DNA from 2 places in the Streptomyces sp. NPDC047081 genome. Region 2 is predicted to be linked to the other one. Evidence: predicted binding sites of a transcription regulator. Region 2 holds the regulator's gene; the other holds the start of a gene.
The links. Region 2 encodes HrcA, which represses chaperone genes, less so after heat shock. Its sites were predicted from a motif close to TTNGCACTCNGNNNNNCNGAGTGCNAA; they were not measured.
Positions count from the first base shown of each region.

Region 1 (15,286 bases), on a different contig from region 2:
GCGTCGGTGAAGTCGTACCTCAACACCCTCAACCCGGCCAAGACCATGGTCATCCCGGTCGGCTCGGACGCGAAGTACGCGCTGACGCACACCAACTTCTCCCACTGGCCGTCGACGTACTACTACTACCCGGTCACGGCGACCACCAGCGAAGGCCTCTCGGTGGCCCTCGCCAAGTTCTGGTGGACCACCCCGGGCCAGATCGCCCTCGCCTACACCGGCGCCTGGCGCGACGGCATCTCAGCGGGCGCGGCGATGAACATCTACGGCCCGCTCGTCTGGACCTCCCGGCCCGCCCTGTCCAGCGAGGTCAAGAGCTACCTGCTGCGCGAGTCCGCGGGCACCCAGGCCGCCGTCGCCTTCGGTCCGACGGCCTCGGTCACCGCGGGCGCGCTGAACACGGCAGGCGCGTCGATGAGCGCGAGCGGAAGCCAGTTCGTGTACGAGCCGTTCTACAACGGCGTCGAGTCGTCCACGAGCACGTTCGCCCAGCGCACGGCGGGCACCGAGTCCGCCGCCACCACCAAGTCCGGCCGGGCGACGGCCGATCCGCACCTGGGCCCGCTGAAGACGGTCCAGCACCAGTAGCGGCTAGCGGCTACGCCGGGGCGCCGATCAGCATCGTCGGCGCCCCGGCGACCCGCGTCAGGAACACGGTCGCCGAGTTCGGCCCGCTCGGCTTGACCTTCTTCCGCAGCTCCTCCGGCTCCACCGCCGACCCCCGCTTCTTCACGGTCAGGATCCCGACCTCCCGCTCCCGCAGCAGCGCCTTCAACCTCTTCAGGTTGAAGGGGAGTTGGTCGGTGATCTCGTAGGCGGTGGCGTACGGGGTTGGGCGCAGCTCGTCGGCCGTCACATAGGCGATGGTCCCGTCGATCAGGCCGCCGTCGAGGTCTTCGGCGACCTCGGCGACGAGGTGGGCGCGGATGACGGCGCCGTCGGGCTCGTACAAGTACCGCCCCACGGGCCGGACTTGGGGGTCGGGCAGGCCCCTGCCGAGGAGGGTGCGCGGGCCCGGCAGCAGCGTTGCCCGTACCGCCCCCGGCTCCGTCCCGAACCACAGCACCGCCTCCTTCACGTCCCCGCCGTCAGAGATCCACTCGGCCTCGGCGTCGTCCGGCACGGCCTCGTGCGGGATGCCGGGGGCGACCTTGAGCGCGGCGTGCGGGGCCCCGCGGGCCGCCTCGACCGCCCAGGAGAGCGGCGGCGAGTAGGCCTCGGGGTCGAAGATGCGGCCCCGCCCGCCCCGCCGGGCCGGGTCAACGAACACGGCGTCGTAGCCCGCCGTGTCCACCTCCATGACGTCCGCCTCGCGCACCTCGACGAGATCGGCGAGCCCCAGCGCGTCCGCGTTCGCCCGCGCCGCGGCGGCCGTCAGCGGATCCCGGTCCACGGCGAGGACCCTGATCCCGGCCCGCGCCAGCGCGATGGCGTCGCCCCCGATCCCGCAGCACAGGTCGGCGACGGAGGTGACCCCCAGCCCCTTCAGACGTTCCGCGCGGTACGAGGCGACACTCGCGCGCGTCGACTGCTCCACCCCGTTCGGCGTGAAGAACATCCGCCCGGCATCCTCCGCGCCGAACTTCGCCGCCGCCCGCTGCCGCAGCCGCGCCTGCCCGAGCGCCGCCGACACCAGCTCCGCGGGGTGCTCGCGGCGCAGCCTGGTGGCGACGGCGAGTTCGTCGGCGGGGGCCGTGCCGCGTACCTCGTCGAGGAGGGCGCGGCCTTCGGGGGTGAGGAGGGGGGCGAGGTCGTTCACCGGCTCATTGTGGGCCAGTCGGTGGATGGTGTGCCTCCGGTCGCGGTGTCGGCCCGGGGTCGGGGCGGGCGCCTGCAAAGATCCGGCACCATGCGAGTAGTCGTACAAAATGACAAAAATCGGTCGTCGCGTCGGGTCGGGATCCGCGGCGTCATCGCCGTGCTCGCCGTCGCCGCCATCGCGTCCGGCTGCGCACAGAGCGCCGAGCCCAAGGCGGTGCCTCCTGCCCCCGGTCAGCCGCGGCTGAAGGCCCCCGAGGCGCGTGCCCTCGACTCGTACGCCACCAGGCTGCGCGCCGCCATGACCGCGCGGGCGGCGGCCGCGAAGCGCTGGGGGCTGAAGCAGGTGCCGCTGACGGCTCCGCCCGCCCCGGTCGAGAAGCCGCACATCACCGCCCGCAAGGGCTTCGAGGTCGACGACCAGGAGGAACTCGGCCTCCCGCCGGTCTTCACCACGGTCCCCACCAAGGAGCGGATCGTCTTCCTCACCATCGACGACGGCGCCGAGAAGGACCGGGCGTTCCTGCGGATGATGAGCGAGCTGAAGATCCCGTACACCGCCTTCCTCAGCAACTTCCTGGTCAAGGACGACTACCCGTACTTCCGCAAGATGCAGTCCGAGGGCGTGACGCTGAACAACCACACCCTCACGCACCCCTTCCTGCCCGGACTGTCGTACGAGGAGCAGAGGCACGAGATCTGCGGCATGCAGAAGGTGATGAAGAAGGAGTTCGGGAAGGCCCCCACCGTCTTCAGGCCGCCCTTCGGGAACTACAACCGCGACACCCTGCGCGCCGCCAAGTCGTGCGGCATCAAGTACGCGCCGATCTGGGACGAGGAGGTCTTCGTCGACCACTGGGAGTACCGCGAGTGGGACCGGGACCTGCACCCCGGCGACATCGTGCTCACCCACTTCCGCGGGCGCGACGAGTGGAAGGGCACGATGGTCGACGACATGCGCCGCTTCCTGAACCGGGTCACCGCCGACGGGTACGCGGTGGCCCGCCTGGAGGACTACCTGTGAGGCGGCCGGCGCTCGCGGCCGGTGCGCTGGCCCTCGCGGTCCTCCTCACCGGCTGCGCCCAGTCCGTCGACCCCATCGAACGGCTGGGCAAGAAGGCGGCCCAAAGGGTACGGGCCCACGGACCCTCCGCCCCGCAGCTCCCGCCGGTCGTCTCCCGCGTCCGCACCCGCGACAGGGTCGTCTTCCTCACCTACGACGACGGCGCCGAACGCGACCCCCGCTTCGTCGCCCTGGTCCGCGAACGGCGGCTCCCCGTCAGCGTGTTCCTCACCGACGACGTCGTAGGACCGGGGTACGGCCACTTCGCCCGCCTCCAGTCCGTCGGCGCCACCCTCCAGAACCACACCCTCGACCACTCCGCCCTGCCCGGCCTGCCCTACGCCGGCCAGCGCGCCGAGATCTGCGGCCAGCGCGACAAGCTGCGCTCCCGCTTCGGCATCCGCCCGGACCTCTTCCGCCCGCCCTACGGCACGTACGACACCACGACCCTGCGGGCGGCGGCCGACTGCGGGGTCTCGGCGCTGGTGCTGTGGCGGGCGTGGGTCACGGGGAGCGGGCAGCTGGCGTACACGCACGGCGAGGACCGGCTGCGGCCCGGGGACATCGTGGCCGTGGACCCGGACGGGGGGACGGGGACGACGCTGGAGCAGCGGACGGCGCGGCTGCTGCGGGAGGTGCGGGGGCGGGGGCTGCGGGTGGGGCGACTGGAGGACTATCTCTGACCTCTCACAGGGACGCGCTCCGACTTCTCACAGGGACGCGATTGGCACTCCGCTTGACCGAGTGCTAATCGCAGTCATAGTCTCGGGTCTGGCACTCCCCCCTGGAGAGTGCCAACTACGCGACGGGCAGGTCCGGCACCCGCGACGACGGATCCACCTGGTCGCCACCTCAGACAGTTAACCCCGTGAGATCTCCGAAGGGGGAGGTCGGATCGTGACGACCGCCAGCTCCAAGGTTGCCATCAAGCCGCTCGAGGACCGCATCGTGGTCCAGCCGCTGGACGCCGAGCAGACCACGGCCTCTGGCCTGGTCATTCCGGACACCGCCAAGGAGAAGCCCCAGGAGGGCGTCGTCCTGGCCGTGGGCCCGGGCCGCTTCGAGAACGGCGAGCGCCTGCCGCTCGACGTCAAGACCGGCGACATCGTGCTGTACAGCAAGTACGGCGGCACCGAGGTGAAGTACAACGGCGAGGAGTACCTCGTCCTCTCGGCTCGCGACGTGCTCGCGATCATCGAGAAGTAATTCACCTCAAGCACTTTCTGCTTGTGAGCTGCGCCCCGGGTTCCCGCGTCCTTATGAAGCCGGGCCTCCGGGGCGCAGTTCGTTTCACCCACGTTTTCCGAGAGGGCTGAACCGCTCCCATGGCGAAGATCCTGAAGTTCGACGAGGACGCCCGTCGCGCCCTCGAGCGCGGCGTCAACAAGCTGGCCGACACGGTCAAGGTGACGATCGGCCCCAAGGGCCGCAACGTCGTCATCGACAAGAAGTTCGGCGCGCCCACCATCACCAACGACGGCGTCACCATCGCCCGTGAGGTCGAGGTCGAGGACCCGTACGAGAACCTCGGCGCCCAGCTGGTGAAGGAGGTGGCGACCAAGACCAACGACATCGCGGGTGACGGCACCACCACCGCCACCGTGCTCGCCCAGGCGCTCGTGCGCGAGGGCCTGAAGAACGTCGCCGCGGGTGCCTCCCCGGCGCTGCTGAAGAAGGGCATCGACGCGGCCGTGGCCGCGGTCTCCGAGGACCTCCTCGCGACCGCCCGCCCGATCGACGAGAAGTCCGACATCGCCGCCGTGGCCGCGCTGTCCGCCCAGGACCAGCAGGTCGGCGAGCTCATCGCCGAGGCGATGGACAAGGTCGGCAAGGACGGTGTCATCACCGTCGAGGAGTCCAACACCTTCGGTCTGGAGCTGGACTTCACCGAGGGCATGGCCTTCGACAAGGGCTACCTGTCCCCGTACTTCGTCACCGACCAGGAGCGTATGGAGGCCGTCCTCGACGACCCGTACATCCTGATCAACCAGGGCAAGATCGCCTCGATCGCCGACCTGCTGCCGCTCCTTGAGAAGGTCATCCAGGCCGGTGCCTCCAAGCCGCTGCTGATCATCGCCGAGGACGTCGAGGGCGAGGCCCTCTCGACCCTCGTCGTGAACAAGATCCGCGGCACCTTCAACGCGGTCGCGGTCAAGGCCCCCGGCTTCGGCGACCGCCGCAAGGCGATGCTGCAGGACATGGCGGTCCTCACCGGCGCCACGGTCATCTCCGAGGAGGTCGGCCTCAAGCTCGACCAGGTCGGCCTGGACGTGCTGGGCTCCGCCCGCCGCGTGACGATCACCAAGGACGACACCACGATCGTCGACGGCGCCGGCGACTCCGCCGACGTCGTGGGCCGCGTCGCCCAGATCAAGGCCGAGATCGAGAACACGGACTCCGACTGGGACCGCGAGAAGCTCCAGGAGCGCCTCGCGAAGCTGGCCGGCGGCGTGTGCGTGATCAAGGTCGGCGCCGCCACCGAGGTGGAGCTGAAGGAGAAGAAGCACCGTCTGGAGGACGCCATCTCCGCGACCCGCGCCGCGGTCGAGGAGGGCATCGTCTCCGGTGGTGGCTCCGCGCTCGTCCACGCCGCGAAGGTGCTGGAGGGCGGCCTCGGCAAGACCGGCGACGAGGCCACCGGTGTCGCGGTCGTCCGCCGCGCGGTCGTCGAGCCGCTGCGCTGGATCGCCGAGAACGCCGGCCTGGAGGGTTACGTCATCACCTCCAAGGTCGCCGAGCTCGACAAGGGCCAGGGCTTCAACGCCGCCACCGGCGAGTACGGCGACCTGGTCAAGGCCGGCGTCATCGACCCGGTGAAGGTCACCCGCTCCGCCCTGGAGAACGCCGCGTCCATCGCGTCCCTCCTCCTGACGACCGAGACCCTGGTCGTCGAGAAGAAGGAAGAGGAGGAGCCGGCGGCGGCCGGCCACTCCCACGGCCACGCGCACTGACGTAAGTCACTGACGCAGTAGGAAGGCCCGGCACCCTGCAGACAGGGGGCGCCGGGCCTTCGCTCTTTTTGGCTGCCGTCCTACTGCTCAAGCCCCTCAAGGGCGCCCAACTGGGCCATCAGCCCCAGTCGGTCGTACTCCCACCAGGCCTCGACGATCTTCCCGTGCTCGCCGAAGCGGTGAGTGGTGACGCCGGTCATGGACACCTTCTTCCCACTGGCGGGAATCCCCATGAACTCACCGGTCTGAGTCGCGTTCCAGGTCCACCGGGTACACACCCGGTCCTCCTGGGCGATCTGATCCTGGATGTCGAACTCGAACTCGAATCCACTGCGCCACATCCCGATCTCGCGCCGCAGGGCATCCATCCCGATGGTGTCCTGCTCGTTCGAGGGATCGTGGTCGTGGTAGTTCTCGGCGACCAGGTCGTCCAGCGCCGGCAGCTCGCCGGAGACGGCGATGGTCTCGAAGAACCGCCGCGCGTTCTGCGCGTACAGCTGCTCGTCCCGCACGACGTCCAGATCCGTGAAGGTCGGCATCTCGTCACAGAGCGCGACCATCTCCCGGAATATCTTGTCCGTCTCGGGAAGATTGGAGTTCCGCATGGCCTCCTCGTACGACGGAAACTCCACGATCTCGATGAAGTGCGACGCGTCGGACCGGTCCTTCCCGATCACGTTGTGCGTCGCGGTCCGCTTCCCCTTGGTCTGCTCGACCCACGTGTCCATCAGCCGATTCATGTCGTCGAACCGACTGGTCCTGCAGTCGATGATCTGAACGAAGGTCATGGCGCCACCTCCGGTCCGCCTGGGTCCGGCTGGGTCCGGCTGTACGCCACCATTTTCCCACCGAGGGGCCGCGGGGGCGCGCCACGCGGTCCCCATCCCGCTTACTGAGGCCCGTACTTCCGCCCGGTCCGAGACGTAATCCCACCCAACAACCCCCTGGGCGCCACCTTCACGATCCCCATCAACGCCTTGTACCGCGGATCCGGAATCGACAGCGACTTCCCCCGCGCCAGATCGCTCAGCGCCGCCGCCACCAATTTGTCCGCGTCGAGCCACATCCAGCCCGGGATGTTGTCCGTGCCCATTCCGGCGCGCTGGTGGAATTCCGTGCGGACGAAGCCGGGGCAGAGGGCCATCAGGCGTACGCCGGTGCCCGCCAGGTCCTTCGCCGCGCCCTGCGTGAACTGGACGACCCAGGCCTTCGACGCGCCGTACGTGCCGCGTGGCACGAAGGCGGCGACGGACGCCACGTTCACGACCCCGCCCCGGCCCCGCTCCCGCATCGCCTCCGTCGCCGCCGACGTCAGCCGCAGTACCGCCTCGCAGTGGACCTTGAGCATCTTCAGCTCGTCGGCCATGGAGACGTCGAGATAGCGGCCCTTGTTGCCGAAGCCCGCGTTGTTGATCAGCAGGTCGACCGGGTTCTTGCGGTCGGACAGACGGGCGGCCACCGTCTCGATGCCGGTGTCCGTCGCGAGGTCGGCCGTGAGGACCTCCGCCTCGATGCCGTGCCGGTCGTGCAGTTCGGTCGCCTGGTCGCGCAGTCGCTTCGTGTCGCGGGCGACGAGCACCAGGTTGTGCCCGTCGGCAGCCAGCCGCCGTGCGAACGCGGCGCCGATGCCCGCGGTCGATCCCGTAATCAGAGCCGTTGTCATGGCCCAAGGGTAGTTACCCGGATTGTGGGAATCCGATCTCTGCACACGGCCCGACGGTGGTGAAGCAACTGGGGAGACCCGGTCTGGCGGGATGTCAGGCGCCGTACTTCGCCACGTACCTGCGCGCCGCCTCCAGCTCCTCCGGGTGCAGTGCCGCGCCGGCCGCCAACACCCTTGGCAGCAGCTCCCGTTCGGTCGTCGACGCCCGGAACGCGAGCCCCACCGTCACCTCGTGGTCCGGCCGGTGCACGGTCTCCACCGGGTCGCCGGCCCGGATCTCGCCGGGCACGATCACCCGCAGGTACGCCCCCGAGGCCCCGCGGCGCGTGAACCGCTTCACCCAGCCCTTTTCGCCCAGATGGCCCTGGAAGGTACGGCAGGGAATCCGGCCGGACGTGACCTCCAGGACCACCTCCGCCCCGATCCGCCAGCGCTCGCCGATCAGCGCGCCGGTGATGTCGAGGCCCTCCGTGGTGAGGTTCTCGCCGAACGAGCCGTTCGGCAGTGCGCGGCCCAACTCGCGCTCCCACTCGTCCAGGTCCTCGCGCGCCACCGCGTACACCGCCTGGTCGTCACCGCCGTGGTGGCGCCGGTCGCAGACCGAGTCGCCGGCCAGCCCGCTCCCCGCGAGCCCCTTGGGCCCGGGCGCCGCCACCCGCACCGGGCCCGCGACCGGCTGCTTGTCGATGCCGGTCAGGCCCTCGGGGTGGTCCGTGTAGGGCGCGGCCGTCGCCCGGCCCAGGTTCACTGACAGAAGCCTCATGGCCGCACGGTAGGCGATCGTCGCCCAAAGTGTCGACGCGGTATTCGGCGTCGTATCAAAGCCTCGCTTATTCTCGACACGTGCTCGAAGCCCGTCATCTCCGCGTCCTGCGCGCCGTCGCCACCACCGGCTCCTTCTCCGCCGCCGGTCGCGAACTGGGCTGCACCCAGCCCGCCGTCAGCCAGCAGATGAAGGCCCTGGAGGCGTCCGTGGGCACCCCGCTGCTCGTCCGCAACGGGCGCGAGATGCGGCTCACGCAGGCCGGCGAGGCCCTCGTCCGGCACGCGGGCGGCATCCTCGCCGGTCTCACCGCCGCCGAGGAGGAGATCGCCGCGATCGCCGGGCTGCGCGCCGGGCGGGTGCGGCTGGTCTCCTTCCCCAGCGGCAGCTCCACCCTCGTACCGACCGCCCTCGCCGCCCTGCGCGCCGCCCACCCCGGCACCCGCGTCTCCCTCGAAGAGGCCGAACCACCCGCGTCCGTCGAGATGCTCCGCGCGGGGGAGTGCGACGTGGCGCTCGCCTTCCGGTACGAGGGTGCGGCGGGCGCGGGCGGCGAGGAGGGGGAGTGGGAGGACCTGGTGGTACGGCCGCTGCTGACCGACCGGCTGGTCGGGCTCGTGCCCGAGCGGCACCGGCTCGCGGACGCCGGGGCCGTCGCCATCGGCGAGCTCGCGCGCGAGTCCTGGATCGCCGGATGCCCGCGCTGCCGCGGTCAGTTGGTGGAGGTGTGCGAGGCGGCCGGCTTCACCCCGCGCATCGACTTCGCCACCGACGACTACCCGGCCGTGGTCGGCCTCGTCGGCGCCGGTCTCGGCGTCGCCGTACTCCCGCAGCTCGCCATCGAGTCCGTACGGCCGCGCCACGCGCGCGTGCTGACGCTCCGCCCGGCGGTGCGGCGGGAGATCGTGGCGCTCACCCTGCCCGACCTGGCCCGGGTACCGGCGGTCGCGGCCACGCTGGAACAGCTCGGCCGCGCCGCCGCCCGGCAATGAAGGGCAATGAAGGGCAATGAAGAAGGGCACGCGCGCGTGCCCTTCTCGGTGGGAGCTCGGGGTTCTGGGAGCTCGGAGTCGCTGGAACGCAGAAACGTTCCTTCAGTTGTTCGAAGCGCTCTCCCCGCTGGTGGCCCCCGCCGACACCAGCCGGTTCCGCGCCCGACCCATGAGCTCTTCGCGCTCGTCCTCGGTCAGGCCGCCCCACACGCCGTACGGTTCTCTGACCGCCAGCGCGTGCGCCGCGCACTGCGCGCGCACCGGGCACCTCATGCAGACCTCCTTGGCCGAGTTCTCGCGAGCGCTCCGGGCCGCGCCACGCTCGCCCTCCGGATGAAAGAAGAGCGAGCTGTCCACCCCGCGACAGGCAGCCAGAAGCTGCCAGTCCCAAAGGTCCGCGTTCGGTCCGGGAAGGCGGGAGAAATCTGCCATTACGTGACCCCTTGTAGCCGTTCTGAGCGGATACGGTGCCCACGACCGTACATCTACGATCTAAGGAGATGAAAATATGACTCATTGCGAATCTAGCCTCAGACACCAGCAGATGGGAAGAAATGGGGCTAAATGGGGCACTGGTTGTGATGAAACATTGTGGGTCCGCCGCGCGTGCCTGCACCGTGTCCGCACCCTCACGTAGAGTGCCGAAGATGGCACAAAGCCCCGTAACTCTTTCGAGTGACCATCGTTGAGAGTGCGGAGGCGGTTGAAGCAACAAGTGCTCGGGCTGGTGTCCGAGACGGTCGACCGCACAGGTGACGATTTCGTACCAGCCTGGAGGCTCAAGGTGACGTGCATCAGCTGCGGAGGGCGGCCATGACATCCGTCCTCGTCTGCGACGACTCCCCGCTTGCCCGAGAGGCGCTCCGCCGCGCGGTCGCGACCGTGCCCGGCGTCGAGCGCGTGACGACCGCGGCCAACGGCGAGGAAGTCCTCCGCCGCTGGGGCGCGGACCGTTCGGACCTGATTCTGATGGACGTACGCATGCCCGGACTGGGCGGCGTCGAGACCGTGCGGCGGCTGCTGTCCGCCGACCCCGGTGCGCGCATCATCATGCTCACCGTCGCGGAGGACCTGGACGGGGTCGCGCTCGCGGTGGCCGCCGGAGCGCGGGGCTACCTCCACAAGGACGCCTCGCGTGCGGAGTTGCGGGCGACCGTCACTCAGGCGCTTGCCGACCCGACTTGGCGGCTTGCTCCGCGTCGGCTGCGGTCTGCCGAGATGGGGGCGGCGCCGACGCTCACCGCGCGGGAGATCCAGGTGCTCGAGGGTATGAGCCACGGTCGGTCCAACGCGGAGATCGGGCGGGAGCTGTTCCTGTCCGAGGACACCGTGAAGACGCATGCTCGGCGGTTGTTCAAGAAGCTGGGTGCGTCGGACCGGGCGCATGCGGTGGCGCTTGGCTTCCGGTGGGGCCTCGTTCGTTAGCCCAATGGGGTGCCGCCCTTTGTCCTCTGGCGGCTGCGGGTGCGTTGTGGCTGGTCGCGCAGTTCCCCGCGCCCCTTTGGGGCGCGGGTCTTGGCGCCCGGTGCTTGTTTCGGCGCCGATGCCGCATCCTTGAGGTGTGGAGTCTCTCGGGGACGAGTCGGTCGAGCGGAAGGGGAGGGCGCAAGGGATGAGTTCCGGCGCACCTGCTCATAACGCTTCGGTGCACAACATCGGACGCGGTGCCACGGACCGCAACGCCGCAAGGCACCATGGACCGATGCGCGACGACGAGGCGGCCAAAGCCGTAGGGGCGATCGGTGCACTCGTCCATCGCGCCGTCGACGGGGACGAGCAGGCCACGCATGACCTGCTCGCCCATGTCCACCCCCTGGCGCTGCGGTACTGCCGCACCCGGCTGTCCCGGCTGCCGGGCGACGCCCGGCACTTCGTGGAGGACCTCGCGCAGGAGGTCTGCGTCGCCGTCCTCCTCGCCCTGCCGCGCTACCGCGACACCGGCCGGCCCTTCGAGGCGTTCGTCTTCGCCATCGCCGCGCACAAGGTCGCCGACCTTCAGCGGGCGGCGATGCGGCACCCGGGCTCGACCGCCGTGCCCTCGGACGAGATGCCGGAGCGGCCGGACGACTCGCTCGGCCCGGAGGAGCGCGCGCTGCTCAGCAGCGACGCCGAATGGGCCAAGAAACTGCTGGCCAACCTGCCGGAGAACCAGCGGGAGCTGCTGCTGCTGCGCATCGCCGTGGGGTTGACGGCGGAGGAGACGGGTCAGATGTTGGGAATGTCACCCGGGGCCGTACGGGTGGCGCAGCACCGGGCGCTGAGCCGGCTCAGGGCGCTGGCGGAGCAGTAACCCCTGTGCGGTGGGCGCCTTTTTCGGCCGGGCCTGCCTTCTTTGAACAGGCCGCCCGGGGATTCCGTACGAACATACGAAGCCCGAGGTCATGCGGAACCGTGGAATTTGATGGCTGCGCTTCCCGTTAGCATGGACATCCGCACCGATCAAGGCCATTTGGGGAAGGTGTCATGACTGCGAACGTCGACGGAGTGCCCGGAAAATTCGCGACACTCGGGCTGACCTACGACGACGTGCTGCTGCTGCCGGGAGCGTCCGAGGTGCTCCCGAACGCGGTCGACACCTCGTCCCGCATTTCCCGCAACGTCCGGGTCAACATCCCGCTGCTCTCCGCGGCGATGGACAAGGTGACCGAGTCCCGCATGGCGATCGCGATGGCCCGCCTCGGCGGCGTCGGCGTCCTGCACCGCAACCTCTCCGTCGAGGACCAGGTCAACCAGGTCGACCTGGTCAAGCGGTCCGAGTCCGGCATGGTCACCGACCCGATCACCGTGCACCCCGAGGCCACGCTCGCCGAGGCGGACGCGCTGTGCGCGAAGTTCCGCATCAGCGGCGTCCCGGTCACCGACCCGGCCGGCAAGCTGCTCGGCATCGTCACCAACCGCGACATGGCCTTCGAGTCCGACCGCAGCCGCCAGGTCCGCGAGGTCATGACGCCGATGCCGCTGGTCACCGGCACGGTCGGCATCTCCGGCGTGGAGGCCATGGAGCTGCTGCGCCGCCACAAGATCGAGAAGCTTCCCCTGGTCGACGACTCCGGCGTCCTCAAGGGCCTGATCACGGTCAAGGACTTCGTCAAGGCCGAGAAGTACCCGAACGCCGCCAAGGACGCCGAGGGCCGCCTGCTCGTCGGTGCCGCCGTGGGCGCCAGCCCCGAGGCCCTGGAGCGCGCCCAGGCGCTCGCCGAGGCCGGCGTCGACTTCCTGGTCGTCGACACCTCGCACGGCCACAACAGCAACGCCCTCAGCTGGATGTCGAAGATCAAGTCCAGCGTGTCCGTCGACGTCATCGGCGGCAACGTCGCGACCCGCGACGGCGCGCAGGCCCTCATCGACGCCGGTGTCGACGGCATCAAGGTGGGCGTGGGCCCCGGCTCCATCTGTACGACCCGTGTCGTCGCCGGTATTGGCGTCCCGCAGGTCACCGCGATCTACGAGGCCTCCCTCGCCGCCCGCCCGGCCGGCATCCCGCTCATCGGTGACGGCGGCCTCCAGTACTCCGGCGACATCGGCAAGGCGCTCGCCGCCGGCGCCGACACCGTGATGCTGGGCAGCCTCCTGGCCGGCTGCGAGGAGTCGCCCGGCGAGCTGCAGTTCATCAACGGCAAGCAGTTCAAGTCGTACCGCGGCATGGGCTCGCTCGGCGCCATGCAGTCCCGCGGCCAGGGCAAGTCGTACTCGAAGGACCGCTACTTCCAGGCCGAGGTCGCCTCCGACGACAAGCTCGTGCCCGAGGGCATCGAGGGCCAGGTGCCCTACCGCGGCCCGCTGTCCAGCGTCCTGCACCAGCTCGTCGGCGGTCTGCGCCAGACCATGGGCTACGTGGGCGCGGCCACCATCGACGAGATGGAGTCCAAGGGCCGCTTCGTCCGCATCACCTCGGCGGGCCTGAAGGAATCGCACCCGCACGACATCCAGATGACGGTCGAGGCGCCGAACTACAGCAGCAAGTAGTCGCACGCGCGCGTAGAGGCGGTCCCGGAAGCATCCGGGGCCGCCTCTGTCGTACCCGTCGGCGATACTGGAAGACGCTGAACGCATCAGGGAAAGGCCACAGACGTGACTGAGATCGAGATCGGGCGCGGCAAGCGCGGCCGCCGGGCGTACGCCTTCGACGACATCGCCGTCGTCCCCAGCCGCCGTACGCGGGACCCGAAGGAGGTCTCGATCGCCTGGCAGATCGACGCCTACCGCTTCGAGCTGCCCTTCCTGGCCGCCCCCATGGACTCGGTCGTCTCCCCGGCCACCGCGATCCGCATCGGCGAGCTCGGCGGCCTCGGCGTCCTGAACCTCGAAGGCCTCTGGACGCGGTACGAGGACCCGCAGCCGCTGCTCGACGAGATCGCCGACCTCGACGCCGAGACCGCGACCCGCCGTCTCCAGGAGATCTACTCCGCCCCCATCAAGGAGGAGCTGATCGGCGCGCGCATCAAGGAGGTGCGCGACTCCGGCGTGGTCACGGCGGCCGCGCTCTCCCCGCAGCGCACGGCGCAGTTCTCCAAGGCGGTCGTCGACGCGGGCGTGGACATCTTCGTCATTCGCGGTACGACGGTCTCGGCGGAGCACGTCTCCGGCTCGCACGAGCCGCTGAACCTGAAGCAGTTCATCTACGAGCTCGACGTCCCGGTGATCGTCGGCGGCTGCGCCACGTACACGGCGGCCCTGCACCTGATGCGCACCGGCGCGGCGGGCGTCCTGGTCGGCTTCGGCGGCGGCGCGGCGCACACGACGAGGAACGTGCTGGGCATCCAGGTCCCGATGGCCACGGCGGTCGCGGACGTGGCGGCGGCCCGGCGTGACTACATGGACGAGTCCGGCGGCCGGTACGTGCACGTGATCGCGGACGGTGGCGTGGGCTGGTCCGGCGACCTCCCCAAGGCGATCGCCTGCGGTGCGGACGCCGTGATGATGGGCTCCCCGCTCGCCCGCGCCACGGACGCGCCGGGTCGTGGCCACCACTGGGGCATGGAAGCCGTCAACGAGGAACTGCCGCGCGGCAAGAAGGTCGACCTCGGCACGGTCGGCACGATCGAGGAGGTCCTCACGGGCCCGTCGCACATCCCGGACGGCTCCATGAACTTCTTCGGCGCGCTGAAGCGGGCGATGGCGACCACCGGATACAGCGAGCTGAAGGAGTTCCAGCGCGTCGAGGTGACGGTGGCGGACTCGCAGCACAAGCGGTAGGGGTTACGGCTGGAAGGGGGCCGGTCACCTGAGGGGTGACCGGCCCCTTTCGTGTGCCCGGGGCTTGCGCGGGGCGCGTGGGGTGGTGTGGGGGCGTGCGGTTGTGTTCAGGGCGGAAATGGCCTGGTCGACGGGTCTTGGGCGGATAGCGTCTGTGTTGGCGCTCCGTTCTTTGGGGCGCCCCCTTCCAAGGAACACGGTCCGGACCTTGTAGCCCGGGGCCCGGCCCGGTTCCGATGGGCCGTCCACCGGGTCAATGGGCGGCGTCGTGGAAGGGGGCGCGCCCATGGGCCGTCACCGCAAGCCCACTCGCTGGGATCGCATTCGGCTTCGGCTGGTGAAGTTCCGGAGGAGGTGGATCTTGCGGATCCACGGAAGGTGAGCGGCCACCCCTACAAGAACTAGGGGTGGACACTCCGTTCACTTTCAGGAGCCCGCTGCAGTGCCCTCTGCGGTGGGCTCCACCTTGTCGGTGTGATGGTGACCGGCCGTCCCTATAGAGAGTAGGGGCGGACACTCCCTGATCCATCCACGAGCCCGCCGTAGTACCCGCTACGGCCGACCCCACCTGTCTCCGTAAGGTACCCGCGCCGCGCCCCGCATGCCACCAGCCCCGGAGCCCGTCGCACCCGCGCGCCCCCCTTCACAATCAACGCGCCACCCCGCCCCGCACGGGCGGCGTCAGACCGCCGCCTTCTTGGCGCCGGTGAACGCGACATACGCGGCGATCGCGAAGAACACGAACGTCAGCGGGTCGGCGTCCGCCTTCCAGGCCTCCTGGACGACGTCGAAGTGCTGGAAGAAGACCTCGGTGAAGCTGAGCGAGGTCTCCTTGGCGCCGATCATCGCCTCGCCGACCAGCTGGCCGATGTAGACGGAGCCGAGGGACAGGACCGCGCT
Region 1 is NZ_JBEYUY010000006.1:49,898-65,183, reverse strand. It holds gene ABZ848_RS13145 (cell wall-binding repeat-containing protein) at 1-588, shown strand, start outside; gene ABZ848_RS13140 (methyltransferase domain-containing protein) at 599-1,759, opposite strand; gene ABZ848_RS13135 (polysaccharide deacetylase family protein) at 1,850-2,782, shown strand; gene ABZ848_RS13130 (polysaccharide deacetylase family protein) at 2,779-3,504, shown strand; gene groES (co-chaperone GroES) at 3,719-4,027, shown strand; gene groL (chaperonin GroEL) at 4,147-5,772, shown strand; gene ABZ848_RS13115 (ester cyclase) at 5,853-6,560, opposite strand; gene ABZ848_RS13110 (SDR family oxidoreductase) at 6,662-7,435, opposite strand; gene ABZ848_RS13105 (MOSC domain-containing protein) at 7,530-8,198, opposite strand; gene ABZ848_RS13100 (LysR family transcriptional regulator) at 8,279-9,190, shown strand; gene ABZ848_RS13095 (WhiB family transcriptional regulator) at 9,293-9,622, opposite strand; gene ABZ848_RS13090 (response regulator transcription factor) at 10,004-10,615, shown strand; gene ABZ848_RS13085 (sigma-70 family RNA polymerase sigma factor) at 10,893-11,480, shown strand; gene guaB (IMP dehydrogenase) at 11,654-13,156, shown strand; gene ABZ848_RS13075 (GuaB3 family IMP dehydrogenase-related protein) at 13,262-14,386, shown strand; gene ABZ848_RS13070 (hypothetical protein) at 15,068-15,286, opposite strand, start outside.
Region 1: the regulator HrcA is predicted to act here: its motif matches at 3,546-3,572, upstream of groES (co-chaperone GroES).

Region 2 (15,286 bases):
TCGCCGAGGATGCGGCCCAGCTGGCCAAGGCGGTCGAGAAGCGCGGCGAGCTGCCCGCCCTCACCCATGTCGTCGTGATCGACGGCGCCGGCGTCGAGACGAGCGACTGGGTCCTCACCCTGGCCGAGCTGGAGGCCCGCGGCGCCGCGCGCCTGGAGAAGGACCCCGAGCTGGTCAAGGAGCGGGTCGGCGCGATCACCAAGGACCAGCTCGCCACCCTGATCTACACCTCCGGCACCACGGGCCGGCCCAAGGGCGTCCGGCTCGCGCACGACAGCTGGTCGTACATGGCGAAGTCGATCGCCGCGACCGGGCTGATCAGCGCCGAGGACGTGCAGTACCTGTGGCTGCCGCTCGCGCACGTCTTCGGCAAGGTGCTCACCTCCGGCCAGATCGAGGTCGGTCACGTCACCGCCGTCGACGGCCGCGTCGACAAGATCATCGAGAACCTGCCGGTCGTGCAGCCGACCTACATGGCGGCCGTCCCGCGCATCTTCGAGAAGGTCTACAACGGGGTCGCCGCCAAGGCCCGGGCGGGCGGCGGCGCCAAGTACAAGATCTTCCAGTGGGCCGCGGGGGTCGCCCGCGAGTACGCCAAGGTCAGCCAGGACAACTTCCGGCGCACCGGGACGGCCTCCGTGCCGTTCGGGCTCGCCGCCAAGCACAAGACGGCCGACGCGCTGGTGTACGCCAAGATCCGCGAGGCCTTCGGTGGCAACCTGCGCGCCTGCGTGTCGGGTTCGGCCGCGCTCGCCCCGGAGATCGGCTACTTCTTCTCCGGCGCCGGCATCCACATCCTGGAGGGCTACGGGCTCACGGAGTCCTCCGCGGCCTCCTTCGTCAACCCCGGCGAGGCCTACCGCACCGGCACGGTCGGCAAGCCGCTGCCCGGCACGGAGGTGCGCATCGCGGACGACGGCGAGATCCTGCTGCGCAGCCCCGGCATCATGCAGGGCTACCACGGGCTGCCGGAGAAGACCGCCGAGGTGCTGGAGGCCGACGGCTGGTTCCACACCGGCGACATCGGCGAGCTCTCGCCCGACGGCTACCTCCGCATCACCGACCGCAAGAAGGACCTCATCAAGACCTCCGGCGGCAAGTACATCGCGCCCGCCGAGGTCGAGGGCCAGTTCAAGGCGGTGTGCCCGTACGTCTCCAACATCCTGGTGCACGGCGCCGACCGGAACTTCTGCACGGCGCTCATCGCGCTGGACGAGCCCTCCATCCTGGACTGGGCCAAGGAGAACGGCCTGGAGGGCAAGTCGTACGCGGAGATCGTCGCCGCGCCGGCCACCGTCTCGATGGTCGAGGCGTACGTCAAGGAACTCAACGAGGGCCTGCAGAAGTGGCAGACCATCAAGAAGTTCCGCCTCCTGCCCCGCGACCTCGACGTCGAACACGGCGAGATCACCCCGAGCCTCAAGCTGAAGCGCCCGGTGGTGGAGCGGGAGTACAAGCACCTGATCGACGAGATGTACGCGGGCACGCGGGAGGCGTGATCCAAAGGGCGGGCACCCGCGAGGCGTCGTAGCGTCCTACGGGCGTCCCCTGTCGAGGAGTTGGCGCAGTTCCCGGATCCGGTCGCGCAAGGTGGCCAGGTCCGGGGGCTCGTCCGCGTCGAGCTGTTCCTCCAGGCCGGCGAGTTTCGCGCTCACCTCCCCGTAGTCCGCCTGCTGCTGGGCCAGCAGGCGTTCCAGTTGCTGGTTCTTGCGGTGCAGGTCCAGGAACACGGTCACCTTCGCGCGTAGCACCCAGGGATCGAAGGGCTTGGTCAGATAGTCGGCGGCGCCGGTGGCGTAGCCGCGGAAGGCGTAGCCGGAGTCGTCCTCCGCGCCGGTCAGGAAGATGATCGGGACGTCCTTGGTCTGGTCGAGCCGCTTGATGTTCGCGGCCGTCTCGAAGCCGTCCATGCCCGGCATGCGCACATCGAGGAGGACCAGGGCGAACTGCTGCCGCAGCAGCGCCTTCATCGCCTCCTCGCCCGAACGCGCGCGTACGAGCGGCTCGTTGAGGGACCCCAGGACGGCCTCGAGCGCGATCAGGTTGTCCTCCATGTCGTCGACGAGGAGGATGCTGGCACGCTCGTCGGTCGTTGCCTCAGCGCTCATGGTGACTGTGCCTCATTCAGTTTCGGGCGTCGGCGTCGCCGCCGCCTCCTCGACGTCCGCCTGGTCCTCGCGAGCCGCGCTCTCCGGATCGAGCAGCGCACACACGACGGTCAGCAGCTGGTCGACGTCCACCGGCTTCGGTACGTAGTCGTTGGCACCCCGGGCGATGGATTTCTCCCGGTCGCCGGGCATCGCCTTCGCGGTGAGCGCGACGATCGGCAGACCGGTCCAGCGGGGGGTGCGGCGGATGGCGGCGATGGTCTCGTAACCGTCCATCTCCGGCATCATGATGTCCATCAGGACCAGTTCGACGTCCGGGTTGCGCTCCAGGGTCTCGATGCCCTCGCGGCCGTTCTCCGCGTACAGGACCGGCATGCCGACGCGGCCGAGGACATGGGTGAGGGCGAAGACGTTGCGGATGTCGTCGTCGACGATCAACACCCGCCGCCCGGGCAGCACTTGGCCGGCCCGCCCGGACTTCCACGCCTCCAGCTTGGTGGGGGCCGGCCAGGAGTCGTCCACGTCGTGCGTGGCCGGGTACGACTCGGCCGACAGCTGCTCCGGCACCGGCACCTGACGGTCCTCGGGCACCGGACCGGTCGCCGAGTGGCCGGGGCTGACGACGGGGACGTACAGCGTGAAGGTGGAGCCCTTGCCGGGCTCGCTCTCCGCGACGATACGGCCGCCGAGCAGGCCCGCGATCTCGCGGCTGATGGAGAGGCCGAGGCCGGTGCCGCCGTACTTGCGGTTGGTGGTGCCGTCGGCCTGCTGGAACGCCTCGAAGATCACCGGGAGTTTCTCGGCCGCGATCCCGATGCCGGTGTCGGTGACGGCGAACGCGATGACCTCGTCGCTGTCGCGGACGTAGCGGCGCTCGGCGTCGAAGAGCCGGTTGACGCGCAGCTCCACTCGCCCGGTCGCGGTGAACTTGATCGCGTTGGACAGCAGGTTGCGCAGGATCTGCTGGAGGCGCTGCTCGTCGGAGTACATCTCGCGCGGCACGTCCTCGCCGACCGCCACGTCGAAGGCGAGCCCCCGGTCCAGGGTGAGCGGGCGGAAGGTGGCGTGCACGTAGTCGAGCAGCTTGATCAGCGGCAGCTTCTTCGGACGTACGTCCATCCGGCCGGCCTCGATCTTCGACAGGTCCAGGATGTCGTTGATCAGCTGGAGCAGGTCGGAGCCGGAGCGGTGGATCGTCGTCGCGAACTGCACCTCCTGGTCGGTGAGATGGCCGTCCGGGTTGTCGGAGAGCAGCCGGGCCAGGATCAGCAGGGAGTTGAGCGGTGTGCGCAGCTCGTGCGACATGTTCGCCAGGAACTCCGACTTGTACTGGGAGCTGGTGGCCAACAGGGCCGCCTTCTCCTCCAGTTCGGCGTTCGAGCGCTGCAACTCGGCCTGCTGCTTCTGGAGTTCGTCCGAGCGCTCCTGCAACTGCATGGCCAGGCGCTGCGATTCGCCGAGCAGGGACTCGGTGCGGGAGTTGGCGATGATGGTGTTGATCGCGACGCCGATGGTGTTCACGAACTGGTCGAAGAAGGCCAGGTGGACGTCGGAGAAGCGGGAGAAGGAGGCCAGCTCGATCACGCCGAGGAGCTTGTCCTCGAAGAGGATCGGGATGATGACGACACTGGCGGGCGCCGCTTCCCCGAGACCGCTGTTGATCTTGATGTAGTCCGGCGGGGCCTCCTCGACGAGGATCCGCTTCTTCTCCCGGGCCGCCTGCCGGACCAGGCCGTGCACCGGGAGGCCGCCGGTCTCGACGGTCGCGCCCTGGGCCGAGCCGTAGCCGGCGATGAACGCCAGTCCCTTCGCAGGAACGGTTGTGCGGATGGACGCGCCGTCCTCGTCCGGGTCGGCCAGGAAGAACGCGCCGTACTGGGCGTTCACCAGCGGGGTCAGCTCCCGCAGGATCAGGTCGGCGACCTCCATCAGGTCGCGGTGGCCCTGCATCAGGGCGGCGAGGCGGGCGAGGTTGGATTCCAGCCAGTCCTTCGCGCGGGTGGTCTCGCGGAGGTTGGCCACCATCAGGTTGATGTTGTCCTTCAGCTCGGCGACCTCGCCCTGGGTCTCCACGGTGATCGAGCGGGACATGTCGCCCTGCGCCACCGCGGAGGCCACCTCGGCGATCGCGCGGACCTGGGTGGTCAGGTTGGAGGCGAGCTCGTTCACGTTCGTCGTCAGGCGCTTCCAGGTGCCGTACACGCCCTCCACCCGTGCCTGGCCGCCCAGTTGGCCCTCGGAGCCCACCTCGCGGGCGACCCGCGTCACCTCCGAGGAGAAGGAGGACAGCGTGTCGACCATGGTGTTGATCGCGGTCTTCAGTTCCAGGATCTCGCCGCGCGCGTCCACGTCGATCTTCTTGGAGAGGTCACCGTTGGCCACCGCCGTGGTCACCTGGGCGATGTTCCGCACCTGCGAAGTCAGGTTGTCGGCCATGTAGTTGACGTTGTCGGTCAGGTCCCGCCACACACCGGAGACGCCGAGCACCTGGGCCCGGCCGCCCAGCCGGCCGTCGGTGCCGACCTCGCGGGCGACGCGGGTGACCTCGTCGGCGAAGGCGCGCAGCTGCTCCACCATCGTGTTGACGGTGTCCTTCAGCTCCAGGATCTCGCCGCGCGCGTCGACGGTGATCTTCTTGGAGAGGTCGCCGTTGGCCACGGCGGTGGTCACCTGGGCGATGTTCCGGACCTGCGAAGTCAGGTTCAGCGCCATGAAGTTGACGTTGTCGGTGAGGTCCTTCCAGACGCCCGAGACGCCTCTCACCTGCGCCTGACCGCCGAGGTTTCCCTCGGTGCCGACCTCGCGGGCGACGCGGGTGACCTCGTCGGCGAAGGCGGAGAGCTGGTCGACCATCGTGTTGATCGTGGACTTCAGCTCCAGGATCTCGCCCTTCGCCTCCACCGTGATCTTCTTGCCGAGGTCGCCCTGCGCGACGGCCGTGGAGACGAGCGCGATGTTGCGGACCTGCGAAGTCAGGTTGTCCGCCATGAAGTTGACGTTGTCGGTGAGGTCCTTCCAGACACCGGAGACGCCCCGCACCTGGGCGCGCCCACCCAGGTTTCCCTCGGTGCCGACCTCGCGGGCGACGCGGGTGACCTCGTCGGCGAAGGCGGAGAGCTGGTCGACCATCGTGTTGATCGTGGACTTCAGCTCCAGGATCTCGCCCTGGGCGTCGACGGTGATCTTCTGCGACAGGTCGCCGTTGGCCACGGCCGTCGTCACCTGGGCGATGTTCCGCACCTGTGAAGTCAGGTTCGAGGCCATGAAGTTGACGTTGTCGGTGAGGTCCTTCCAGACACCCGACACACCCCGCACCTGGGCCCGCCCGCCCAGCTGGCCCTCGGTGCCGACCTCGCGGGCGACCCGCGTCACCTCGTCGGCGAAGGCGGAGAGCTGGTCCACCATCGTGTTCACGGTGAGCTTCAGTTCGAGCAGCTCACCGGTCGCCTCGACCGTCACCGTACGGGTCAGGTCGCCGCGCGCCACCGCCGTCGTCACCAGCGCGATGTCCCGCACCTGCGCGGTCAGCCGGGACGCCATGGTGTTGACCGCCTCGGTCACATCCCGCCAACTACCGGACAGGCCCTGCACCTTGGCCCGCCCGCCGAGCCGCCCCTCGGTACCCACCTCGCGCGCGACCCGGGTCACCTCGCCGGTGAACAGCGACAACTGGTCGACCATCTTGTTCACGGCCCGGCCGAGCCGGCGCAGATCACCGCGCAACTGCCGGTTGCCGTCGTGCAGATCGACCCGCTGGGTCAGATCGCCGCCGGCCACCGCGTCCAGCACCCGCGTCGCGTTCGCCGCCGGGGCCACCAGGGCGTCCAGGAGCTGGTTGACATCGTTGACGCGGGCCGTCCACGCGCCCTGCCCCGGGCTCGCCGCCAGCCGCTCGTCCAGCCGCCCGTGCCGTACCAACTCCCGCTTGACGCGCTGCACTTCGGTGTTGAAGTGGGTGTTGCGGTCGGTGATCTGGTTGAAGACGGCCGTCAGCTCGGCCACGATCCCGTGGCCGGTCTCCGGAACCTTCGTGAAGTCGCCGTCCCGGGCGGCGGTCATCGCGGCGAGCAGCGGGCGCAGCTCCGATGCTCGGACTTGTTCCGGTTTCTGTCCGTCTTCGAGCACACGCGTAGCACTGTTCTCACTCATGGCGGCCCACTTCGGTAACTCGGCGCTTATGGGCGTGGCCAGTCTGTCACTCTGTCGGCATCACTTGAGGCGTATTCGTCCGAACCGCTCGGGGAGCTGTCGATGGGGGCCATTCCGACGCAACGGGAGACCGCGCGCTGTGTCTCCGATGCGCCCGCGCAGCCGCACGCGCTCCCGCACGGCCCCGTGGACCCGCGTGCGCGGGCGCACGCGACGCTGCCCGGAAGCCCCGTCGCGCCCGGGTCCGCCCGCGCGCTCCTGCGCACCGCCTTCACCGACTGGGCCCGCCTCGGCCTGCCCGGCACCGAGCACCTCACCGAAGGCCTCGCCGACGACGCCGTACTCGTGGCCAGCGAACTCGTCACCAACGCCGTCGTGCACGCGGGCACCGACGTCGAGGTCGTGTGCCGTCTCGAGGAGCCGACCGGCGCACTCGTCCTGGAGGTGTGCGACCGCCATCCCTCCCGCGCGCCCCGCGACTCGGACGCCGAATCGCCGTACGAGACACCGGAGTACGGCCGCGGACTGCGCCTGGTCTCCACGCTCGCCGAGTCCTGGGGTGTGACCTATCGCAAGGGCGCCAAGACGGTGTGGGCGCGGCTGGCCCGCGAGGACGAGGAGGGCGCGGAGCGCACCGACGAGGACGCGATAGCGGTGTACGACAGCCGGCAGGCACTCGAACGCGGCCTCGACGTCGCCGAGTTCCTCGCCCCGGAACCCCGCCGCCCCGAGCGCGACCGCGACTGGCTCAACCGCGGCGCGCTCTCCTTCCTCGCCGAGGCCTCCGACCTGCTGGCCGGCCAGCTCGACGAGAACCTCGTCGCCGCGCTCGCCGGCCAGCTGATCGTGCCCCGGCTCGCCGACTGGTGCGCGGTCTGGCTGGAGGACGAGGTCATGGGCCGCTGGGGCTCGGGCGGCAGCGACAGCGCGGGCGGCTGGGCGGCCGACGGGACGGGTGGTACGGGGCCGCGGCTCGCCCGCGTCTGGCACGGCAGCGAGAACCGCATCGAGCAGCTGCGCCGGGCCCTGGAGAAGGACCCGCCGCACCCGACGGACGGCTTACGGTCCGGGCCGGTGTCGTACCCCTGGCCCGGTCAGGCGCTCGACCTGCGGGACGCGCACGGCACCGCGCTCGCCTACCGGCTGGTCGCGGGCGGCCGCCCGCTCGGCACGCTCGTCATCGGCCGCTCCGGCCTGCTGCGCTTCCCCGACGAGATCACCGGCCTCGTCGAGGACCTCAGCCGCCGGGTCGCCCTCGCGATCGGGGCGGCCCGCCAGTACGCCCGCCAGGCCACCATCAGCCGGGTCCTGCAGCGCGGCCTGCTGCCCACCGCCGTCGCCGAGATCCCCGGCGTGCACAGCGCGCTCGTCTACGAACCGTGCGACAAAGGCGGCCCCAGCGGCGACTTCTACGACCTCTTCCCGGCCGGCGACGGCCGCTGGTGCTTCGCCGTCGGCGACGTCCAGGGCAAGGGCCCCGAGGCCGCCGTCGTCATCGGGCTCGCCCGCCCCTGGCTGCGGCTCCTCGCGCGCGAGGGCTACCGCGTCGCCGACGTCCTCGACCGCCTCAACCGGCTCCTCCTCGACGACGCGACGGAGGCCGCGGACGCGGCGGCCCGCGCCCTGGTCCAGCCGGCCGCGCCCGGAGACGGCCCGCAGACCCGCTTCCTGTCCCTCCTCTACGGCGAGCTCGCCCCCTTCGAGGGCGGCGTCCGCGTCACCCTCGCCTCCGCCGGCCACCCGCTCCCGCTGCTGCTGGGCCCCGACGGGACCGTCCGCACGGCCGCCCGCCCGCAGACCCTCCTCGGCGTCATCGAGGACGAGACGTACACCAGCGAGACCTTCGAGCTGCTCCCCGGCGAGACCCTCCTCTGCGTCACCGACGGCGTGACCGAGCGCCGCTCCGGCTCCGACATGTTCGACGACGCCGACGGCCTCGCGACCGCCCTCGCGGGCTGCGCGGGCCTGAGCGCCCAGCTGATCGCGGAGCGCATCAAGAGACTGGTGCACGAGTTCGGCGGCAGGCCACCCGAGGACGACCTGGCGCTGCTGGTGCTGCAGGCGGAGTAGGCACGCGCACGCGTGCCAAGCGCTCCGCTGGATGTGCGGCGATGTGTCGTCGTTCGTCTGCGGCGCCGTCGTGGCTGGTCGCTCCCCCACGCTCGGCTTCGCTCGCGCGGGGGGACCCCCATCGCGGCGGTAGCCGCACATGCAACACAGCCCCGCGCCCCTTGGCGGCGCTGCCGTACCGCAGCCGACTTCACCAGGTCTGCTCAGGCAGCGGAGCAGGTACGCGCACGCGTGCTGGACAATGGAGGGCATGCCTTCCGCACTCCCCGACGGCGAGCCGGTCCCCGCCGACGGCGCACTGCCCCAGTCCGCGCTCACCGGGTCGGCCACCCGCCCCCTCGGCTTCTACCTCCACGTCCCGTACTGCGCGACCCGCTGCGGCTACTGCGACTTCAACACCTACACCGCGACCGAGCTGCGCGGCACGGGCGGCGTCCTCGCCTCCCGCGACAACTACGCGGACACCCTCATCGACGAGATCCGCCTGGCCCGCAAGGTCCTGGGCGACGACCCGCGCGAGGTGCGGACCGTGTTCGTCGGGGGCGGTACGCCGACGCTGCTGGCCGCCGGTGATCTCGTACGGATGCTGGGCGCGATCCGCGACGAGTTCGGACTGTCGGCCGACGCGGAGGTCACGACGGAGGCGAACCCGGAGTCGGTGGACCCGGCGTATCTGTCCGTGCTCCGCCAGGGCGGCTTCAACCGGATCTCCTTCGGCATGCAGAGCGCGAAACAGCATGTGCTGCGTGTGCTCGACCGCACCCACACCCCGGGCCGCCCGGAGGCCTGCGTTGCGGAGGCACGGGCGGCCGGCTTCGAGCACGTCAACCTCGACCTGATCTACGGCACGCCGGGGGAGTCGGACGACGACTGGCGGGCGTCGCTGGAGGCGGCGATCGGGGCGGGCCCGGACCATGTGTCGGCGTACGCCCTGATCGTCGAGGAGGGCACGCAGCTGGCCCGCCGGATCCGCCGGGGCGAGGTCCCGATGACGGACGACGACGTGCACGCGGACCGGTACCTGATCGCGGAGGACGTCCTGTCCGCGGCGGGCTTCGACTGGTACGAGGTCTCCAACTGGGCCACCTCGGAGGCGGCCCGCTGCCTCCACAACGAGCTGTACTGGCGCGGCGCCGACTGGTGGGGCGCGGGCCCCGGCGCCCACTCCCACGTCGGCGGGGTGCGCTGGTGGAACGTGAAGCATCCGGGGGCGTACGCGGCGGCGCTGGCGGCGGGGAAGTCGCCGGGGGCTGGCCGCGAGCTGCTGTCGGAGGAGGACCGCCGGGTGGAGCGGATCCTGCTGGAGCTGAGGCTGCGGGAGGGGGTGCCGCTGTCGCTCCTGCGGGAGGCGGGCCTGAAGGCCGCACGCCGGGCGCTCACGGACGGGCTGCTGCAGGAGGGCTCGTACGAGGAGGGCCGGGCGGTGCTGACGTTGCGGGGACGGTTGCTGGCGGATGCGGTGGTGCGGGACCTGGTGGACTGATCACTCCGGCGGGTGAATCGGTGCGGAACGCCGGTTCGGTCCCTAACCTGGTTCGTAGGCTGCCGCCGACAGTACGCGGCGAATGTGGAGGCCACGGAGATGACCGCTGTGGACGAACGTGGAGTCGCAGAGTTCTTTGAGGGCCTTGAGCCGCCCGACGGACTCAAGGTGGAGCTTCTGCGGGGGGAAATCGTGATGATGGCCAGCCCTGATCTGGTGCACAACGTCATCGTGATGCTGCTGAGCAGGCAGATTCCGATCGACCGCTGGTACGCCCTTCAGACGCAGGACGTCGACCTTCTTGAGGAAGCCAGCGAACCCGTTCCGGACCTGGTGGTCGTCGATCCCGACGTGCTGCCGGCTTCGGGACGACTGCTCCCGGTTGGGCTGATCACGGTGGTGGTCGAGGTTGTCTCCAAGACCAGCGTCCACCGTGACTACGACATCAAACGGTCCATCTACGCCGCTGGCAAGGTGCCTGCCTATCTCATCGTAGATCCGATCATGGCGCAGTGCGTGCTGCTGACAAGGCCTGTGGGGACGGGAGAGGACGCCGATTACCAACGGCAGCAGATCACCAAGTTCGGAGCCCCGCTGCCGTTGGAAGAGCTGGGGCTCGAATTGGACACCACCGGGTTCGGAACGTTTCCCAACGTCAGGCCCCACCGCTACCCGTGACGAAGTCGATCAGCTCCTCCACCCGGCCCAACAACTCCGGCTCAAGGTCCTTGTAAGACCCCACCCGCTTCAGGATCGCCTGCCACACCGCCCCCGTGTTGTCCGACGGCCAGCCCAGCGCCTTGCACACGCCCGTCTTCCAGTCCTGCCCGTGCGGGACGCGGGGCCACGCCTCGATGCCCAGGGACGACGGCTTCACCGCCTCCCAGATGTCGATGTACGGGTGGCCCACGACCAGCGCGTGTTCGCTGGTCACCGACTCCGCGATGCGCCACTCCTTCGTGCCTGGTACCAGGTGGTCCACCAGGACACCCAGCCGCGCGTCCGGCCCCGGGGCGAACTCCGCGACGATCGACGGGAGGTCGTCCACGCCCTCCAGGTACTCCACCACCACGCCCTCGATGCGCAGGTCGTCGCCCCACACCTTCTCGACCAGTTCCGCGTCGTGACGGCCCTCGACGTAGATGCGGCCGGCGCGGGCCACGCGCGCGCGTGCGCCCGGGACGGCGACCGAACCGGACGCGGTACGGGAGGGTCGTACAGGAGCGTTACCGGTGGGGCGTACGAGCGTCACCACCCGGCCCTCCAGCAGGAAGCCCCGCGGCTCCAGCGGGAACACGCGGTGCTTGCCGAAGCGGTCCTCCAGGGTCACCGTGCCCGCCTCGCAGCGGATCACCGCCCCGCAGAAACCGGTGCCGGGCTCCTCCACCACCAGACCGGGCTCCGCCGCGACCTCGGGGACGGGCTTCGGCTTCTTCCAGGGAGGGGTCAGGTCGGCGGAGTACTGGCGCATTCGGATGACGATAGGAGAAGCGGGCCCCCGCCTAGCGCGACACGCCGAAACGGGTCGCGAGGGTGTCTCGCTGGGCTCGTACGAACGCCGCGTTCACCACCGCTCCGTGACCGGGTACGTACAGCGCGTCCTCGCCGCCCAGGTCCAGCAGGCGGTCCAGGGCGGCCGGCCAGTGGGAGGGGACCGCGTCCGGGCCCGCCTGTGGTTCGCCGGACTCCTCGACCAGGTCGCCGCAGAAGACCACCTCCGGGGAGCCGGGGACGAGGACGGCGAGGTCGTGGGCCGTGTGGCCCGGGCCGACGTTCGCCAGCAGGACTTGGCGGCCACCGCCCAGGTCCAGGGTCCATTCGCCGGAGACGTGATGCGGGGGAGGGACGAGCGCGGCCGTCGCCTCGTCCGCCGCGTGCGCGTCCAGCCCCTGCGACACCGCGTCCGCCCGCAGCTCCTCGCGCGCGTGCCGGGTGCCGAGGACCGTCTCGATGCCCACCGCGCCGTACACCTCCGCGCCCTCGAACGCGGCCGTCCCGAGGACATGGTCGAAGTGGGGGTGGGTGAGCGCGAGATGGGTCACAGGGTGACCGGCGAGCGCCGACGCCTCCGTACGCAGCCGCGCGCCCTCCGCCAGGCTCGACCCCGAGTCGATCACCAGCGCCGTGCCGTCCCCGACGACCAGCCCCGTCGTACAGTCCCAGCCCGGCAGCCGGCACCGCCCGACCCCGCCCGCCACCCGCTCCCACCCGAACTCTTCCCAAGTCACCGTCATACGGCGACGCTAGCGGTACGACCCGTTCAACAGAGGTCGACCTTGCCCCGGGTGTACCCCACCGCCGTACACTGGCCGGTAACGGCTGGCACTCGGACGGACAGAGTGCCAGGCGAAGGGTTCAGGGGACGACAGCTGGAGGTGTGCGCGATGCTGAGTGAACGACGGCTTCAGGTGTTGCGCGCCATCGTCCAGGACTATGTGGGGACCGAGGAGCCGGTCGGGTCGAAGGCCCTGACCGAGCGGCACAACCTCGGGGTGTCCCCGGCGACCGTGCGCAACGACATGGCCGCCCTGGAGGACGAGGGGTTCATCGCCCAGCCGCACACCAGCGCCGGGCGCATCCCGACCGACAAGGGCTACCGGCTGTTCGTCGACAAGCTCGCCGGTGTCAAGCCGATGACCGCACCCGAGCGGCGGGCGATCCAGAACTTCCTCGAGGGCGCCGTCGACCTCGACGACGTGGTGGCGCGGACCGTGCGGCTGCTCGCGCAGCTGACCCGGCAGGTCGCCGTCGTGCAGTACCCCTCGCTCACCCGCTCGACCGTGCGGCACGTGGAACTGCTCTCGCTCGCCCCGGCGCGCCTGATGCTCGTGCTGATCACGGACACCGGGCGGGTCGAGCAGCGCATGGTCGACTGCCCGGCCCCCTTCGGCGAGACCTCGCTCGCCGATCTGCGGGCGCGGCTGAACAGCAGGGTCGCGGGACGCCGTTTCTCGGACGTGCCGCGGCTGGTGGAGGACCTCCCGGAGGGTTTCGACGTCGAGGACCGGGGCACGGTCTCGACGGTGCTCTCCACTCTCCTGGAGACCCTCGTCGAGGAGAACGAGGAGCGGCTGATGATCGGCGGCACCGCCAATCTGACCCGCTTCCCGCATGACTTTCCCCTCACCATCCGACCCGTCCTAGAAGCGTTGGAGGAGCAGGTGGTGCTCCTCAAACTCCTTGGCGAGGCCGGGGATTCGGGCATGACCGTACGTATTGGTCATGAGAACGCGTATGAGGGACTCAACTCCACTTCCGTGGTGTCGGTCGGCTACGGTTCGGGCGGCGAGGCAGTCGCCAAGCTAGGCGTGGTCGGACCGACCCGCATGGATTACCCGGGAACGATGGGAGCGGTACGCGCAGTGGCACGGTACGTCGGACAGATCCTGGCGGAGTCGTAAGTGGCCACGGACTATTACGCCGTTCTCGGCGTGCGCCGCGACGCGTCGCAGGATGAGATCAAGAAGGCGTTCCGTCGGCTCGCCCGCGAGCTGCACCCGGACGTCAACCCGGATCCGAAGACCCAGGAGCGGTTCAAGGAGATCAACGCCGCTTACGAGGTGCTCTCGGACCCGCAGAAGAAGCAGGTCTACGACCTCGGCGGCGACCCCCTCTCGCAGGCGGGCGGCGCAGGCGCGGGCGGCTTCGGCGCCGGTGGCTTCGGGAACTTCTCGGACATCATGGACGCCTTCTTCGGTACGGCGTCGCAGCGCGGGCCGCGTTCGCGCACGCGCCGGGGGCAGGACGCGATGATCCGCCTTGAGGTCGAGCTCGACGAGGCGGCCTTCGGCACGACCAAGGACATCCAGGTCGACACGGCGATCGTCTGCAACACCTGCAACGGTGAAGGGGCGGCGCCGGGGACCTCCGCGCAGACCTGTGACATGTGCCGCGGCCGCGGTGAGGTGTCGCAGGTGACGCGGTCCTTCCTGGGCCAGGTCATGACCTCGCGGCCGTGCCCGCAGTGCCAGGGCTTCGGCACGGTGGTTCCGACGCCGTGTCCCGAGTGCGCCGGCGACGGCCGTATCCGCTCGCGCCGCACGCTCACGGTGAAAATCCCGGCCGGTGTGGACAACGGCACGCGGATCCAGCTCGCCGGTGAGGGCGAGGTCGGGCCGGGCGGCGGTCCCGCGGGTGATCTGTACGTCGAGATCCACGAGCTGCCGCACTCCACGTTCCAGCGGCGCGGGGACGACCTGCACTGCACGGTGACGATCCCGATGACGGCGGCGGCCCTCGGCACGAAGGTCCCGCTGGAGACCCTGGACGGCCTGGAGGAGGTCGACATCCGGCCCGGCACCCAGTCCGGCCAGTCGATCCCGCTGCACGGCCGGGGCGTCACGCATCTGCGCGGCGGTGGCCGGGGCGACCTGGTGGTCCACGTCGAGGTCCAGACCCCGAACAAGCTGGACCCGGACCAGGAGAGACTCCTGCGCGAGCTCGCCAAGCTACGGGGCGAGGAGCGCCCGCAGGGGCAGTTCCAGCCGGGGCAGCAGGGGCTGTTCTCCAGGCTGAAGGACGCGTTCAACGGTCGCTGAGGTGGTGCTGGGGGCTGCCGCCCCCAGACCCCCGCTTCGGCCCTGAACGGGCCTCGTCCTCAAACGCCGGACGGGCTGAAACTGTCGGCCCCTGCCAAGGCGGCGGCCCGATTCGGACTTGTTCGGAGGACGTGACAACATGCGGTCATGTCCTCCGCGCTGACCGATCTCTTCCCGCATCCGATCGTGCAGGCCCCCATGGCGGGCGGCGTCTCCGTGCCGCATCTGGCGCAGGCCGTGTCCGAGGCCGGCGGGCTGGGGTTCCTGGCCGCCGGGTACAAGACGGCCGACGGTATGTACCAGGAGATCAAGCAGCTCCGGGGGCTGATGAGCCGCCCCTTCGGCGTGAACCTGTTCATGCCGCAGCCGGAGTACGCGGACCCGGGCGCGGTGGAGATCTACACACATCAGCTGGCCGGCGAGGCCGCCTGGTACGAGACCGAGCTCGGCGACCCGGACAGCGGCCGCGACGACGGTTACGACGCCAAGCTCGCCGTACTCCTCGACAACCCGGTGCCGATCGTTTCCTTCCACTTCGGTGTCCCCAGCAGCGAGGTCCTGGAATCCCTGCGCCGCGTCGGCACCTTCACCCTGGTCACCGCGACCACCCCGGAGGAGGCCCTCGCCGTGGAGCGGGCCGGTGCCGACGCGGTGATCGCACAGGGCGTGGAGGCCGGCGGCCACCAGGGCACCCACCGGGACGTCCCGGAGAACGACGGCTCCGGCATCGGACTGCTGTCGCTCGTCGCGCAGGTCCGCGAGACCGTGAACCTGCCGGTCGTCGCCGCCGGCGGCATCATGCGCGGCTCGCAGATCGCCGCCGTCCTCGCGGCCGGCGCGACCGCGGCCCAGCTCGGCACCGCGTTCGTCGCCACCCCCGAGTCCGGCGCCAACGCCGTCCACAAGCAGGCGCTGACCAACCCCCTGTTCACCCGTAC
Region 2 is NZ_JBEYUY010000009.1:244,662-259,947, forward strand. It holds gene ABZ848_RS19690 (AMP-dependent synthetase/ligase) at 1-1,499, shown strand, start outside; gene ABZ848_RS19695 (response regulator) at 1,536-2,108, opposite strand; gene ABZ848_RS19700 (HAMP domain-containing protein) at 2,121-6,257, opposite strand; gene ABZ848_RS19705 (ATP-binding SpoIIE family protein phosphatase) at 6,360-8,327, shown strand; gene hemW (radical SAM family heme chaperone HemW) at 8,578-9,810, shown strand; gene ABZ848_RS19715 (Uma2 family endonuclease) at 9,910-10,488, shown strand; gene ABZ848_RS19720 (DUF3097 domain-containing protein) at 10,466-11,281, opposite strand; gene ABZ848_RS19725 (MBL fold metallo-hydrolase) at 11,313-12,044, opposite strand; gene hrcA (heat-inducible transcriptional repressor HrcA) at 12,195-13,211, shown strand; gene dnaJ (molecular chaperone DnaJ) at 13,212-14,348, shown strand; gene ABZ848_RS19740 (nitronate monooxygenase) at 14,496-15,286, shown strand, end outside.